2 linked regions of the Caballeronia sp. LZ062 genome follow. Each later gene encodes a partner of the first gene's protein in a complex. Links are inferred from orthologs where the notes say so. Each region holds a gene or a part of one and is shown in the gene's direction. Other genes may lie near its edges.

What was found.
Region 2: the proteins of P9239_RS17100 (region 1) and P9239_RS14305 are in contact, whole or in part, in a solved structure (PDB 2HI7), measured with the Escherichia coli proteins. The link is inferred for Caballeronia sp. LZ062 from one-to-one orthologs.

Annotation. Positions count from the first base shown.
Region 1 is NZ_JARTWB010000002.1:2,365,553-2,373,142, forward strand. The notes cover bases 38-2,757. They hold P9239_RS17100 (thiol:disulfide interchange protein DsbA/DsbL), read left to right. Parts: upstream 38-933; coding sequence 934-1,581; downstream 1,582-2,757. Other genes in these bases: P9239_RS17095 (SPOR domain-containing protein), read left to right, coding at 38-803; P9239_RS17105 (SDR family oxidoreductase), read left to right, coding at 1,597-2,370; P9239_RS17110 (DUF3443 domain-containing protein), read right to left, coding at 2,428-2,757. In the rest of the region: more of P9239_RS17095, read left to right, coding at 36-37; more of P9239_RS17110, read right to left, coding at 2,758-3,714; P9239_RS17115 (DUF2844 domain-containing protein), read right to left, coding at 3,734-4,255; protein phosphatase CheZ, read right to left, coding at 4,577-5,281; chemotaxis response regulator CheY, read right to left, coding at 5,284-5,679; P9239_RS17130 (chemotaxis response regulator protein-glutamate methylesterase), read right to left, coding at 5,737-6,858; chemoreceptor glutamine deamidase CheD, read right to left, coding at 6,861-7,590. UniProt on the Escherichia coli protein: Required for disulfide bond formation in some periplasmic proteins such as PhoA or OmpA. Acts by transferring its disulfide bond to other proteins and is reduced in the process. DsbA is reoxidized by DsbB. Required for pilus biogenesis.
Region 2 is NZ_JARTWB010000002.1:1,754,073-1,761,202, forward strand. Bases 2,669-5,654 are described here. They hold P9239_RS14305 (disulfide bond formation protein B), read left to right. Parts: upstream 2,669-3,895; coding sequence 3,896-4,414; downstream 4,415-5,654. Other genes in these bases: P9239_RS14300 (amidase), read left to right, coding at 2,669-3,755; xdhA (xanthine dehydrogenase small subunit), read left to right, coding at 4,660-5,654. Outside these bases: P9239_RS14285 (DUF1439 domain-containing protein), read right to left, coding at 1-293; P9239_RS14290 (YkgJ family cysteine cluster protein), read right to left, coding at 344-625; hemN (oxygen-independent coproporphyrinogen III oxidase), read left to right, coding at 765-2,147; more of P9239_RS14300, read left to right, coding at 2,376-2,668; more of xdhA, read left to right, coding at 5,655-6,186; xdhB (xanthine dehydrogenase molybdopterin binding subunit), read left to right, coding at 6,183-7,130. UniProt on the Escherichia coli protein: Required for disulfide bond formation in some periplasmic proteins such as PhoA or OmpA. Acts by oxidizing the DsbA protein.

The DNA of each region.
Region 1 (7,590 bases):
GCCAACTCGAAGACTTTTTGCAGGTGATTCATACGATGGCAAAACCAAGCCGCACGTCGAAGCAATCGCAGTCGAAGCAAACGGGGGGAACCTTTCTCGGCATCGTGCTCGGTCTGATCGTCGGACTCGCGATCGCCGTGATCGTCGCGCTGTACATCACGCGTGCGCCCACGCCATTCGTCGCGAAGGTCGCGCCGCCAGCGGAGTCGTCTTCCGCGCCCGCCGCGCAGCCGTACGACCCGAATCGCCCGCTGCAAGGCAAGTCGCCGGGGCAAGCCGTGCCGCAAGCCGCGCAGCCCACGCCGCCGAATACCGCGCCCGGCCAGAGCACGAATCAGACGCAATCGTCGGGCGTGCTGGACGAACCGCAAATCGTCGAAGTTCCGCCGAGCGGCGGCACGGCGTCCGCGCCGCGCACCGCGAGTCCGACTATCGCGAAAAAGCCTGAAGCCGCGCCTGGCACGGCCGGTTCGACGAGTTCGACCACCGCCGCCACGCCGCCCAAGAACGGTTCCGCGCCGCCCGCCACCGCCAAGACCACGCCGCCCGCACCCGGCGACGTGAACACCGGCTATTTCCTGCAAGTGGGCGCCTATAAGACGCAAGCCGATGCCGAACAGCAGCGCGCGCGTCTGGGCTTCCAAGGGTTCGAATCGAAGGTGACGCAGCGCGACGCGGGCGGTGTGACGTACTATCGCGTGCGTATCGGTCCGTTCGCCAAGTTCGAGGACATGAATACGGCGCGGCAGCGTCTGTCCGACGCAGGCGTCGATACGGCGGTCATTCGTTTCTCGAAGCAATAAAGCGTGCAGGACGGCGCCCGCGTGCTCGCGGCGCGCCTTAAGTCTTGCTTAAGCGTCGTGTGTCCCACTTGAGGGCCGCCGCGCGTCCGCCACGCCAGCCTTCACGTTGCTCCTTCGCACTACTTTGATCATGAAAAAACTCTTTAGCGCCTTCGCCCTTTCCTTCGGCATCGCCGCCGCGTCGTTCAGCGTCGCAGGCACGGCAACAGCCGCGCCCGCCGCAGGCAAGGACTACACGGTCATGCAGGCGCCGCAGCCCATCGGCGCGCCGGCGGGCAAGGTCGAAGTCATCGAGTTCTTCTGGTACGGCTGCCCGCACTGCAACGAATTCGAGCCGTATATCGAGGCGTGGGAAAAGAAACAAGGGCCGGACGTCGTGTTCAAGCGCGTGCCCGTGGCGTTCCGCGACGACTTCATCCCGCATTCGAAGATGTACCACGCGCTCGTTGCGCTCGGCGTCGCGGAAAAGGTCACGCCCGCCGTGTTCAACGAAATCCACGTGAAGAAGAACTATCTGCTGACGCCGCAAGCGCAGGCCGACTTCCTCGCGACGCAGGGCATCGACAAGAAGAAGTACATGGACGCATACAACTCGTTCTCGACCCAGAGCGACGTCCAGCGCGACGCCAAGCTGCTGCAGGACTACAAGATCGAAGGCGTGCCGACCGTCGTCGTGCAGGGCAAGTACGTGACCGGCCCCGCGCAGACCAACAGCTTGCCGGGCACGACACAAGTGATGGACTTTCTCGTCCAGCAAGTGCGCGACAAAAAGATGTAATCGCCTGACGCCGGTATGAACGCAGTTCCGTTGAAGGTCTTCATTACCGGCGCGTCGAGTGGAATCGGCCTTGCATTGGCCGAAGAATACGTGAATCGCGGGGCCGTGCTCGGCCTCGTCGCCCGACGCGCCGAGTCTCTCGCGGCATTCGCCGCACGCCATCCCGAGGCGTTCATTTCCATCTATCCCGCCGATGTGCGCGACCCCGACGCGCTCGCCGACGCCGCGCGCCGGTTCATCGCGGAGCACGGCGCGGCCGACATCGTGATCGCCAACGCGGGCATCAGTCAGGGCGCGCTCACGGGCCACGGCGAACTGGATACGTTCCGCGCCGTGATGGAGGTGAACTACTTCGGCATGGTCGCGACGTTCGAGCCGTTCATCGCGTCGATGACGGCCGCGCGGCGCGGCACGCTGGTCGGCATTGCGAGCGTCGCGGGCGTGCGCGGGCTGCCGGGCTCGGGCGCGTACAGCGCGTCGAAATCGGCAGCGGCGAAGTTTCTCGAAGCGCTGCGCGTGGAGATGCGGCCGCAGGGCGTCGCGGTCGTGACCATCGCGCCGGGCTACGTGCGCTCGGAAATGACCGCGCACAATCCGTATCGCATGCCCTTTCTCATGGATGCGGACCGCTTTGCCGCGAAAACCGCCGACGCCATCGCGCGCAAAGTGCGCTACGCGACGTTTCCGTGGCAAATGCGCGTCGTCGGCATGCTGCTCCATGTGTTGCCGCGATGGCTCTACGATCCGCTATTCGAGCGCGCGCCGCGCAAGCCTCGCCCGACGCAGTGACACGCAAAAAAAAATCCGGCCGAGGCCGGATTTTTTTTCTCATCCATGCTGCGTGCGTCAGAAGGCGACGTACGGTGAGCTGCCGTAGCCGACGTACACGTGGCGCCCGTAGAAGAACGGCACGCCGAAATCGAACTGGCCGGTCAAACCCAACTGGCCGCCGAGGCTGTTGAACGCGTACTTTCCGGTGCCGGATGTCAGCGTGCGCGCGCTCACGAGACTGAACGGCACGGTCGCGGTATTTCCTTCGCTGCCGGAGACCGTCGCCGTGAGCGACTGCTTGGAGCTCGGGCAATAGAACACGCTCGTGCTCGAACACAGCGGGAAATTGTCCTGGAAGAAGTTGCCGTTCGAACCCGTGTCGAAGAATGTCTGGTAGCTCGTGCCCTTGTACGTGCCGGCGAGATTACCGTACGCGTCCGTGCCCAGCTGCGTCACGCCGCTGAGCGTGTTGTTGCTCTGCGTGCCGATGCCGAATATCAGCGTGCCGCTCGCGCTCGCCGCGCCGGTATCCGCAACCGGCGGCAACTGGACGATGACGCCGTTGTTGTCGACCGGGAATTTCTGCACCGGATTTGCCACTTGCTGCGCGACCGGCACCGCCGTGCCCGTGCAGTTAGCGCCATTGGTGCACGAGAAGTACATGCCGTTCGCGGCGGCCGTCGCGCAATTGGTGCCGCAATCCTGCGCCAGCGTGCCGATGCCGAGAATACCGTTGGCGCCGATTTCGCCCGTGGTGTTTTCGTCGTTGCCGGACGGACAGCCGTTCAGGCCGGTCGGGGCCGCGGACGCGTCCAGATCACCGACGATCTGCACCGGCAAGCCGCTCGCGACTTCAGACCCGATGCGCACGTCCGCCTGGCGCACGGTGCCCCACGTGTAGCCGTCCGCGAAGCCGGCGCACTCGGCAAGCTGCCCGCCGTTCGGCGCCTTCGCGACCGGCAGCGCGCCGATAACCGACTGCGCCGCCGAGCTCAGAATGCGCAAGCCGAAGGAAGCGGTGTCGATCTGAATGTTGTCGATGGTCTGGCAGACGTTCGAGTTGGGCGCACAAACCGTCACCGAGACATTCGGGATATTGACGAAGTTCGCGACGCCGCCGTTCACCGTAATCGGAACCGCGTTGGTGCCGTTGGGCGTGATCGGCTGGGCATTCGCGGTGCTGGACGAGCCGCTGGAACTGCTGCCGCCCGACGAGCCGCCGCTACTGGAACTGGAGTTGTTGTCGCTGCCGCCGCCGCATGCGGCAAGCGTGAGGGCGAGAAACAGCGCGCCGAACCAGCGCGCGGCGTTGCCGGTGGGCCGGGAAGATGCCGCGCCGAGGCCGAGTGTCGTTCTAAGCATTATCGGATTCTCCCGTCGCTTACTGGATGTCGCTGGCGGAAACGCCGGCGGGCAAAGACTGCGGCAGGTACGCGCTGCCCGAGAATGCGCCCATGTGGCCGCCCGAATGCACGACGAGTCCCGACGCTTCCACGCTCACCGGCCCGCGTCCGCCTCGTGCGGCGCGCTGCGCGAGCAGGCCTTGCTGATACTGCGGGAAATAGCTGCCGAGCAAGGTGGCGAGATCCGGCACGCGCGGCCCACGCCAGGCAATGCCGAACACCGTGCCGCCGGACGACACGTATTCGTTGATGACGGTGCCGCTCGCGAGCGTCGTCGAGCGGACGGTGAACGTCGATGCCGTGGATGCGCCGGACGCGCCGGACGCCCCGGTCGCGGCATGCACGACCGCATTCGCGGCGGTCGCGCCTTGCGGCGCGGTCAGCGGTTCGCCGCCGAGCGCCGCGCGCGCCGGTCCGGCTGTGCAGACGCTGAGCGCGCCTGCGAGAAAGGCCAACGATAGCCTGAGATGCCCATGACGGGGTTGCTTCGGTACCTTCACTGGGCCTCCTGTCGATTCCAATGGATGGTTGTCTGCCGGGGCCGCGCGCCGTTTTCGGGGCTGCGGCCCGCTTGCCGATTGAAGCATCATAGGGATGCTATAGCCATCAGTATGCCAAATCCCGAAAAACGGCCGCGTCACGCGCACGTCGCGCGCCGTTGGGACGGAAGAATCGAACAGTAAGTCAGGCAGAAGTTCCCAGTCGATAGATGCCTTGCTAAAACGGGAGTCGAGGAAGGAATTCGGCGCAAACGCAAACGCGGAACGCATCCGAAGAGGCGCTCCGCGTCTGTGCTGCATGCCGTCAGGAAGCCCGAAGGCTCAGAAGCCGAGGCTCGCGAGCAGATCGTCTACTTGCGACTGATCCTGCACGACGTCGCTGCGCCCTTCCGGATTGATCTGCGGTCCGTTGAGCAGACTTTCCGTACTGCCCGTCGATGACGACATCAGCGCCGCCGCCGACGCCGCGAACTGCTCGCGCCGCTCGGGCGCGATGTTTTCCAGCAGCACGCCCAGCAGTTGCTGTTCGATCAGATACACGACGTCCGTGATCTTCTTGATCACCTGACCGGTCAGATCCTGGAAATCCTGCGCGAGCATGATTTCCAGCAGTTGCGTGTTGGTCGCCTGCGTCTTTTCCGGCACGCTTTGCAGGAAGCTGCGCGTCTGCGCGAGCAACTCGCCCGCTTCGCCCTGCGCGAGCGGCGCGCCGTACCATTGCGCCCAACGATCGTCGAGTGCCTGCGCTTCGCGCTGCATCGCTTCCTGCATCGGCTTGGCGAGTTCGATCGCGTTGAGCGCGCGGTCGGCCGCCTGCTCGGTCATCGTCGCGACGTACTTCAGGCGGTCGCGCGCGTCGGGCACGGCCTGCGCCGCGGCTTCCACTTGCTTGTCGAGACCCAGTTCGCGCATCGAGTCGCGCAGCGTGCGCGTCAATTGGCCGATGCGCGCGAGAATGCGGTCGCTCGAGAAATCGTTATCGGCCTCGGCTGCGACAGCGGAAAGTTCAGTGGTCAGATCGTTCACGATCAGCTCCCGGCTTTAGCCATCTTCTCGAGAATCTTGGTGAGCTTCTCGTCGAGCGTGGCGGCCGTGAAAGGCTTCACCACGTAACCATTCGCGCCCGCTTGCGCCGCCGCGATGATGTTCTCCTTCTTCGATTCCGCCGTCACCATCAGCACCGGCAGATGCGACAGCGTCGCGTCCGCGCGAATCTGCTGCAGCATCGACAGGCCGTCGAGGTTCGGCATGTTCCAGTCGGAGATCACGAAGTCGAAGCCGCCGCCGCGCAGACGCGCGAGGCCCGCCGCGCCGTCTTCTGCTTCGTCGACGTTCGAGTAGCCGAGCTCCTTCAGCAGATTACGCACGATACGTCGCATCGTCGGAAAATCGTCGACGACGAGGATCTTCATGTTCTTGTCCATCATTGCTCCCGTGTGTTCTCAGTGCGGCGTGACACCGCGTAATTCAATTCAGTTAAATCAGACGCGCTGCACGCGTTCGCCCATCGATGCCAGCCGCGCCATCACGCGCCGGCTCATTTCAGAAAGCGGCGCGATCTCGCTCGCACCGCCCATTGCAATTGCTTCGCGCGGCATGCCGAACACCACGCAACTCGCTTCGTCCTGCGCGAGCGTGTAGGCGCCCGCCTGCTGCATCTCGAGCAGCCCCGCCGCGCCGTCGCGGCCCATGCCGGTCAGAATCACGCCGATCGCGTTCTTGCCTGCATGCTGCGCGGCCGAATGGAACAGCACATCCACCGACGGACGATGCCGGTTCACCGGCGGCGCATCCGACAGATGCGCGACGTAGTTCGCCCCGCTACGCGCGAGCACGAGGTGCGCGTGGCCCGGCGCGATATACGCATGGCCCGGCAACACGCGCTCGCCGTGCTCCGCTTCCTTCACCGTGATGCGGCACAGCCCGTTCAGGCGCTGCGCGAACGACTTCGTGAAGCCCGGCGGCATGTGCTGCGCGATCAGCACCGCAGGCGCGTCCGGCGGCAGCGGCACGAGCACTTCGCGGATCGCTTCCGTGCCGCCCGTCGATGCGCCGACGATCACGAGCTTTTCCGTCGACACGAGCGGGTTGTTGATGAGCGGCGCGGGCTTCGCGCCAGCGTGACCTTGCGCGCTCGGCGCGCTCGCCGCGTGCGCGATTTGCCGCACGCGCGCCCGGGAAGCGGCGCGAACCTTGTCGGCGAGCTTCTCGGCGTAATCCAGCATGCCCTCGCGGATGCCGACTTTCGGCTTCGTCACGAAGTCCACCGCGCCCAGTTCCAGCGCGCGCAGCGTGATTTCGTTGCCGCGTTCCGTCAGCGACGACACCATCACGACCGGCATCGGCCGAAGGCGCATCAGCTTCTCCAGAAAGTCGAGGCCGTCCATGCGCGGCATTTCGACATCCAGCGTCAGCACGTCCGGGTTGTGCAGCTTGATCAGTTCACGCGCGACGAGCGGATCGGGCGCGGTCGCGCACACGTGCATGTCGGGCTGCGAGTTGATGATCTCGGTCATCAGGCTGCGCACGAGCGCCGAATCGTCGACGCACAATACTTTGATCTTCGGCGCGGCTTCTTTGCCGCCATTCGATGCATTCAACATGCTCACGCCTCCTCCACCGTCTTCGCGATGCGCGCCGTCCGCGCCATCGCGCTGGTCGCACGCGCCGCGGCCGTCGATCCCGACGCGCCGAACAGCTCGACGCGCGGCTTCGTCGCGGGCGCCGCGGTTTTCGCGCGCTCCACGCCGAACAGTTCCACACGCGCACGCGCCCTTGCGAGCCGTTCCGCGCGCTCTTCCGGCGTGCGCTGCACGAGCGCCTGCTCGCGCTCGACGACGACCGGATCGTGCTGCGTCTTCAGCTTCTTGACCATCACCTGTCCCGTGCGCGGCATGAACGCGACCTTACGCGGATGCATACCCTGCAAGTCCTCGGCGACGATGCGAATCTTCTCCAGCGCGAGATAGCGCCGCACGAACTCCGAATTGCGATCGCCGATGTTGATCGTCGTCATGCCGGCGAGCACCGCGCCGCCGCCGAACACCTTCGCTTCGAACCGCTCGCGGCGTCCGCCACGCTTGATGAGCTCGTTGATGAGCACTTCCATCGCGTAGGCGCCGTAGCGCATGGAGTCGGACGACGCGTGCGACGGGTCCGAGCCGTCATCGGGCAGCATGAAGTGATTCATGCCGCCGATGCCCGCCGTGCGATCGTTGATGCACGCCGCCACGCACGATCCGAGCACGGTCACGAGCACCATGTCTTCGCTCGTCATGTAGAACTCGTTCGGCAGCAGCTTCACGCCGGGCTTCTTGAAATGGTTGTCGAAATAC
Region 2 (7,130 bases), 610 kb from region 1 along the record:
ATGAAAGGCGTGGATAGCCGCGCGTCCACGCGCACCGTGACGCGATTGCGGTCCGCCGCCATGCCGACGACCGGATTGCTCAGCACGACGTCGAAGATTTGCCGCGCGGTACGTTCCAGCGGGAATTTGCGCGCAACCGCTTCCTGCACCTGTTTTTGCGAAAATGTGTAGTGATCCGGAATAAACGGAAAAATGGACGCGGCATGCGCCGCTGGTGCGAGCGCGAATGCGGGCAACGCGGCGAGCGCGCCCAGCAGCAACCGGCGCCTGAGCGGCGCGGCGGGTCGTGGCATGCGGGAATCTCCTCTACTTGATCTCGTGACCGTGCTTGGACAGACGAAGTTCATTGCGGTTGCGTGTCGATCTCGAGCCGTGTAAGCCATCGAACGGCATGCTCGCGCGTCTCTCCGCACATGTCGGCGGACGGTTGCAAACCGCTGCAGCACGCGGGCCGGCGCGGGTCGCCGAAAATCTTGCAGCGCAAATCATCGTCGAGCTGAATGCACGGCTCGCCCGCGCGCTTGCCGTTGGGCATACCCGGAATCGGACTCGTGATGGACGGCGCGATGCAGCACGCGCCGCATCCTTCGCGGCAGGCATGAGGTGACGAAGACGGGATAGACATGGCAAAAGCAGTCGAAACAGCGGCTAAGGCGCCATTGTCCCATGCCAGCCAAGCGCACCCCGGAAAGCGGCTGCGACGTTATCACGCAAGGCGCGCGCGCAGGCGCCCGCGTAAGATCGGCGCAACCCAAAGGCTGCCCATGACCCTCGCCGACACCCTCTTTCGGCCGGACCTGCTCGCGCGCTACGACGCGCACGGCCCGCGCTACACGTCCTACCCGACCGCCGTCCAGTTTTCGGAATCGTTCGACCCCGCGCATTACTTCAAAGCCGCAAGCGAAGGCGGCGCGTCGGCGGACCTGTCGCTGTACTTCCACATTCCGTTTTGCGACACCGTCTGCTTCTATTGCGGCTGCAACAAGGTCGCGACGAAAAACCGCGCGCACGCAAGGCCGTATCTGGACCGCATGAAACGCGAACTCGCGATGCAGGCCGCGTGCTTCGATACGCGACGCCCCGTCACGCAGCTTCACTGGGGCGGCGGCACGCCGACATTCCTCTCGCACGACGAAATGGCCGAACTCATGGCCGCCACCGCCGAGCATTTCAACCTCGTGGCCGATGCAAGCGCGGAATACTCGATCGAAGTCGACCCGCGCGAAGCGTCCGCCGAAACGATCGCGGTGTTGCGCGAACTCGGCTTCAACCGGCTGAGCCTCGGCGTGCAGGACTTCGACGAACGCGTGCAGCGGGCCGTCAACCGCATTCAGCCGCGCGCCATGACCGAAAACGTGATGCGCGCGGCGCGTGAGCACGGCTTCGAGTCGGTGAGCGTCGATCTGATCTATGGCTTGCCGCATCAGAGCGTCGAGAGCTTCACGCGCACGCTCGATGCGATCATCGCGCTCGCGCCGGACCGCGTCTCCGTATTCGGCTATGCGCACATGCCCGCGCTGTTCAAGATGCAGCGTCAGATCGACGAAAGCGCGCTGCCTTCGTCTGCCATGCGGCTCGCCATTCTGAAGCGCGTGATCGAGCGGATGAGCGATGCGGGCTATGTCTACATCGGCATGGATCATTTCGCGCTGCCCGGCGACGAACTCGCCCGCGCGTACGAAGCCGGCACGCTCCAGCGCAATTTCCAGGGCTACAGCACGCACGCGGACTGCGATCTGATCGGCATCGGCGCGTCGTCGATCGGCAAGGTCGGCGACGTCTACGCCCAGAACGCGCGCGATCTCGCCGACTACGCAGCCGCCATCGACGCGGGCCGCTTTGCGATTCAGCGCGGCGTGCGCCTTTCCGCCGACGACCTTCTGCGCCGCGACGTCATCATGCGGCTTATGTGCGGCGGCGTGCTGCGGTTTGCGGACGTCGAGCGCGAACACGGCATCGTCTTCGGCGACGCGTTCGCCGATGAACTCGCGCGCCTCGCGCCGATGGCCGACGACGGCCTCGTCGACATCACGCCGGACGCCATTCGCGTGCTGCCCGCCGGACGCATGCTCGTGCGCAACGTCGCGTCGGTATTCGACCGCTATATGGGACAGGCGAGCCTGCGGCGCTTCTCGCGGACCATCTGAATACACGACTCATCGCACCGTTGATGGTGTCGTCGCGTATTTCTTACTGCGCTGGCATAGAATGACAGCCACCTTGGGCGTCCGGCCGCAGTCCGCCGACGACCGCCCGCCCTTTCACCGCCGATGCGACGCGCCGCCGCGCGCACCGGACCGCCGCCGGCACGCGATGAACGAAGCCCGCCGCACGCTTCGCCCGCGCCGCCGCCGGCAACGCCACTGCTCGATGCCATGCCGACCACTTCGCCGCAGTTCGCCCCGCTAGCCCTCCTCGCCGCCGAATTGAAGTGCGGCCGCACGACGAGCCGCGCGCTCGTCGAGACCGCGCTGGAACGTATCGCCGATCCGAACGGGCAAGGCTCGACCGTTTTCCTTCAGGTCGATGCCGAGCACGCCCGCGCCGCCGCCGACGCCCACGACGCGCTGCGCCGCGCGGGCACGGTGCTTTCGCCGCTCGCGGGCATTCCCGTGTCGGTGAAAGATTTGTTCGATGTCGAAGGCCAGGTGACGCGCGCGGGATCGCGCGTGCTGGCGAACGCGGAGCCCGCCCGCGCCGACGCCGTCACGGTCGCGCGCCTGCGCCGCGCGGGCGCGGTCATCGTCGGACGCACGAACATGAGCGAGTTCGCGTTTTCGGGGCTCGGGCTCAATCCGCACTATGGGACGCCGCGCTCACCATACCGGGCGAACGTGCCGGACGACACGCGCATTGCGGGCGGATCGTCGTCGGGCGCGGCGGCATCGGTTGCGGACGGCATGGCCGCCGTCGCGCTCGGCACCGATACGGGCGGGTCGCTGCGCATTCCCGCCGCGTTCTGCGGCCTGACCGGCTTCAAGCCGACCGCGAGCCGCATTCCGAAGCAAGGCGGCGTGCCGCTTTCCAAGACGCTCGATTCGTTCGGGCCGATCGGCGCGACGGTCGCTTGCTGCGCGCTCGTCGACCGCATTCTCGCGGGGCGCGAGCCGGAGGTGCCCGCCACGCGCCCGCTCGACGGCGTGCGTCTCGGCGTGCTCACGAATTACGTCACGGACGGTGTGGAAGCGCCCGTCGCGCAAGCCGTGCAAGCGGCGGTCGATCATCTTGCGGCGGCGGGCGCGCTGGTGGAGGACGTGCGCTTCGCGCCGCTCGACCGTCTGCCGGAAATCAACCGTTTCGGGCTCGTGGCCATCGAAGCCTACGCGTGGCATCGCAAGCTGATTGCCGAGCACGCCGGCCAATACGATCCGCGCGTGCTCGCGCGTCTGATGCGCGCGGAAACCGCAAGCGCCGCAGACTACATCGAACTGTGCGAAGCCCGCGCCGCGATGATCGACGCCGCGCGCACGACACTCTGGCAACGCTTTGACGCAATCCTCTGCCCGACGGTGCCCGTGCTGCCGCCGCGCATCGCCGAACTCCAGGCCGACGACGATCATTTCGCGCGCACGAACGCGCTCGTGCTGCGCAATCCGACGACCTTCAATTTTCTCGATGCCTGTGCGCTGTCGCTGCCGTGTCATCGGCGCGGCGAGGCGCCGGTCGGCCTGATGCTCGCGGGCGCGCCGAACGCCGACGACACGCTGCTCTCCATCGGCCGCGCGGTCGAAGCCGTGCTGGAAACGACGCGCTGAAGCGCCGCATCCTTCACGAAAACGCGGCTGTGTCTCGCGCCGGGCGATCGCGCTAGAATTCCTGCGCGACGCCCGCCGAATCAGGCGCTTCCTTCTCGAATCGTTGCGAAATAATGAACAACCATCTACATCAATTCACGATGCACGAGGACGACCGCGCGCTGCGCCGCGAACGGCGGCTCTTGACGCTGCTGGGCTTCGTCTGCCTCGCGCTCGTCGGCGGAGCGCTGTATCTGCAATTCTTCCGCGGTGAAGACCCGTGTCCGCTGTGCATCATCCAGCGTTATTTTTTCGTGCTGATCGCCGTGTTCGCGTTTCTCGGCGCAGGCTTCAACGGCTGGCGCGGCGTCGGGCTGCTGGAGGCGCTCGTCGCGCTTTCGGCGCTGGGCGGCCTGGCCACGGCCGCGCGGCACGTCTACATTCAGGCGAACCCCGGATTCAGCTGCGGCTTCGATGCGTTGCAGCCGGTCGTCGACAGCCTGCCGCCCGCGCGCTGGATGCCGCAAGTCTTCAAGGTGGCGGGGCTTTGTGAGACAGCTTATCCGCCGATTTTCGGGCTTTCGCTGCCGCAGTGGTCGCTCGTCGCGTTTGCGGTGATTTTCGTGCTCGTCGCCTTCAGCATTCGGTCGCGGCGCAAGGCGCGCGCGGCGGCGCTGTGAGCTTGCTTTCGGCGCGGGCGCTCACGCCCCGCGCCTCGCGCTGTTTCTCTCGCATTTCACTTCCCCGCATCACCGCTTCCGCATAATCTGAATACGGTCCCGACAATATTTTCGGGATATTGCGGTGCTATGGTCGAGGCTGGATGGCGATCTACGTGCGCGCAGTCCGCTTACATGCCCGATTTTCGGGATGCAGGCGGAAACCGCGTAACGCGCGCCTGGTCCGCAATGTCCCTGCCCGGCTCATGACAACGCACACCATCCGCTTCCTGCACCGCGGCGCCGTCCGCGAAATCGCCGGCGCGCCCGCCACGCGCACCGTGCTTCAACATCTGCGCGCGAACGACTGCACCGGCACCAAAGAAGGCTGCGCCGAAGGCGACTGCGGCGCCTGCACGGTCGTCGTCGGCGAACTCGATTCAGCCGGCGAACTCGCGCTAAAGGCCGTCAACGCGTGCATCCAGCTGCTGCCGACGCTCGATTCGCGCGCGCTCTTCACCGTCGAAGACCTGCGCGGCGCGGACGGCGCGCTGCACCCGGTGCAACAGGCGCTCGTCGATTGTCACGGCTCGCAATGCGGCTTCTGCACGCCGGGCTTCGTCATGTCGCTGTGGGCGCTGTATCACGCCCATCCGCGCGATGCCGGTCCGCCCTCGCGCGATGAAATCGCCGCCGCCATTTCCGGGAACCTGTGCCGCTGCACCGGCTACCGGCCGATCATCGATGCCGCCGAGCGCATGTTCGACTACCCGCCGCCGGCTTTCGACCGCGATGCGATCCGCGACACGCTCGCCGGCTTGCGCCGCACGCAGACATTCGAGTACCGCGCGCCGGACGCACGCGGCGAAGCCTTCGGCACGCCCGCCTTCCACGCGCCCGTCAGCCGCGCCGAATTCGCCCGCCTTCGCGCAGCGAATCCGGACGCGCGGCTACTTGCCGGCAGCACGGACATCGGCCTGTGGATCACCAAGCAGTTTCGCGATCTCGGCGACATTCTCTTTATCGGCAATGTCGAGGAACTGAAGCGCATCGAGCACGACGCGCAGACGCTGACGATCGGCGCGGCCGCATCGCTCGAAGACGCGTACGCCGCGCTCACCGCCGATTATCCCGAACTCGCCGAACTCTGGACGCGTTTCGCGTCGCGGCCCATCCGGAACGCGGGCACGCTCGGCGGCAACATCGCGAACGGCTCGCCAATCGGGGATTCGATGCCCGCGCTTATCGCGCTGAACGCGGAACTCGTGCTGCAAAGAGGCGACGCGACGCGCACCATGCCGCTCGACGCGTTCTACCTCGCGTATCAGAAAACCGCGTTGCAGGCGGGCGAATTCGTCGCGGCGATCCGCGTGCCGCGCCCTGCCGCAGACTTGCGGTTCCGGACCTACAAAGTGGCCAAGCGCTACGATCAGGACATCTCCGCCGTCTGCGCGGCCTTCGCAATCCGCCTTGACGACACGCATCGTGTGACGAGCGCGCGCATCGCGTTCGGCGGCATGGCGGCGACGCCCAGGCGCGCGGCCCAAGCCGAAGCGGCGCTAACCGGCGCGCATTGGACCGACGACACCGCGCGCGTCGCGATGAGCGCGCTCGACGCCGACTATCAGCCGCTCACCGACATGCGCGCATCGAGCGCGTATCGGGCGAAGGTGGCGCGCAACCTGCTGCGGCGCTTTCATCTGGAAACGCGCGCCGACGCGCCGCTCGCGCTCGCCACAGTCAACGCGTTCGCCTACGCCGCCCATGCGTCGGTCTCCGAGGAGCAGCCATGAACAAGGCCAGCGAACCTATCGCGCTCGACGCCGCGGCCCGCCCCGCTGACGTCGACGCAGCCGGCGCCGCGCTGCCGCACGAATCGGCGGCGCTGCATGTGAGCGGCGAGGCTGTCTACACCGACGACATTCGCGAATTGCGCGGCACGCTGCACGCGGCGCTCGGGTTGTCGCGATACGCGCACGCGCGCATCGTCTCGATGAATCTCGATGCCGTGCGTGCCGCGCCCGGCGTGGTCGCCGTGCTGACCGCCGCCGATATTCGCGGCGAGAACAACTGCGGCCCCGTTATCCACGACGATCCGATCCTCGCCGCCGACGAAGTGCAGTACCTCGGGCAGCCGGTGTTCGCGGTCATCGCGAAAACGCACGATCTGGCGCGCCGCGCCGCCGCGCTCGCCAAAAGCGACGACGTCGTGCGCTACGAGCCGCTCGAAACCGTGCTCACGCCGCGCGAAGCCAAGGCGCGCAAGCAGTTCGTGCTTCCGCCGCTGCATCTGAAACGCGGCGATCCCGACGCGCGCATCGCGGGCGCGAAGCATCGCATTGCCGGGGAATTCGAGGTCGGCGGGCAGGAGCAGTTTTATCTGGAAGGCCAGGTGGCGTACGCCGTCCCGAAAGAATCGGACGGCATGCTCGTCTACAGCTCGACGCAGCACCCGAGCGAAATGCAGCAGGTCGTCGCGCACATGCTCGACTGGCCGACGCACGCGGTCGTCTGCGAATGCCGGCGCATGGGCGGCGGGTTCGGCGGCAAGGAATCGCAATCGGCGCTCTTCGCGTGCGTCGCGGCGCTCGCGGCGCACGTGCTGAAACGTCCCGTGAAGCTGCGCGCCGATCGCGACGACGACTTCATGATCACCGGCAAGCGCCACGACGCCGTCTACGAATACGAAGCGGGTTTCGACGAAGACGGGCGCATCGTCGGGGCGCGCGTCGAGATC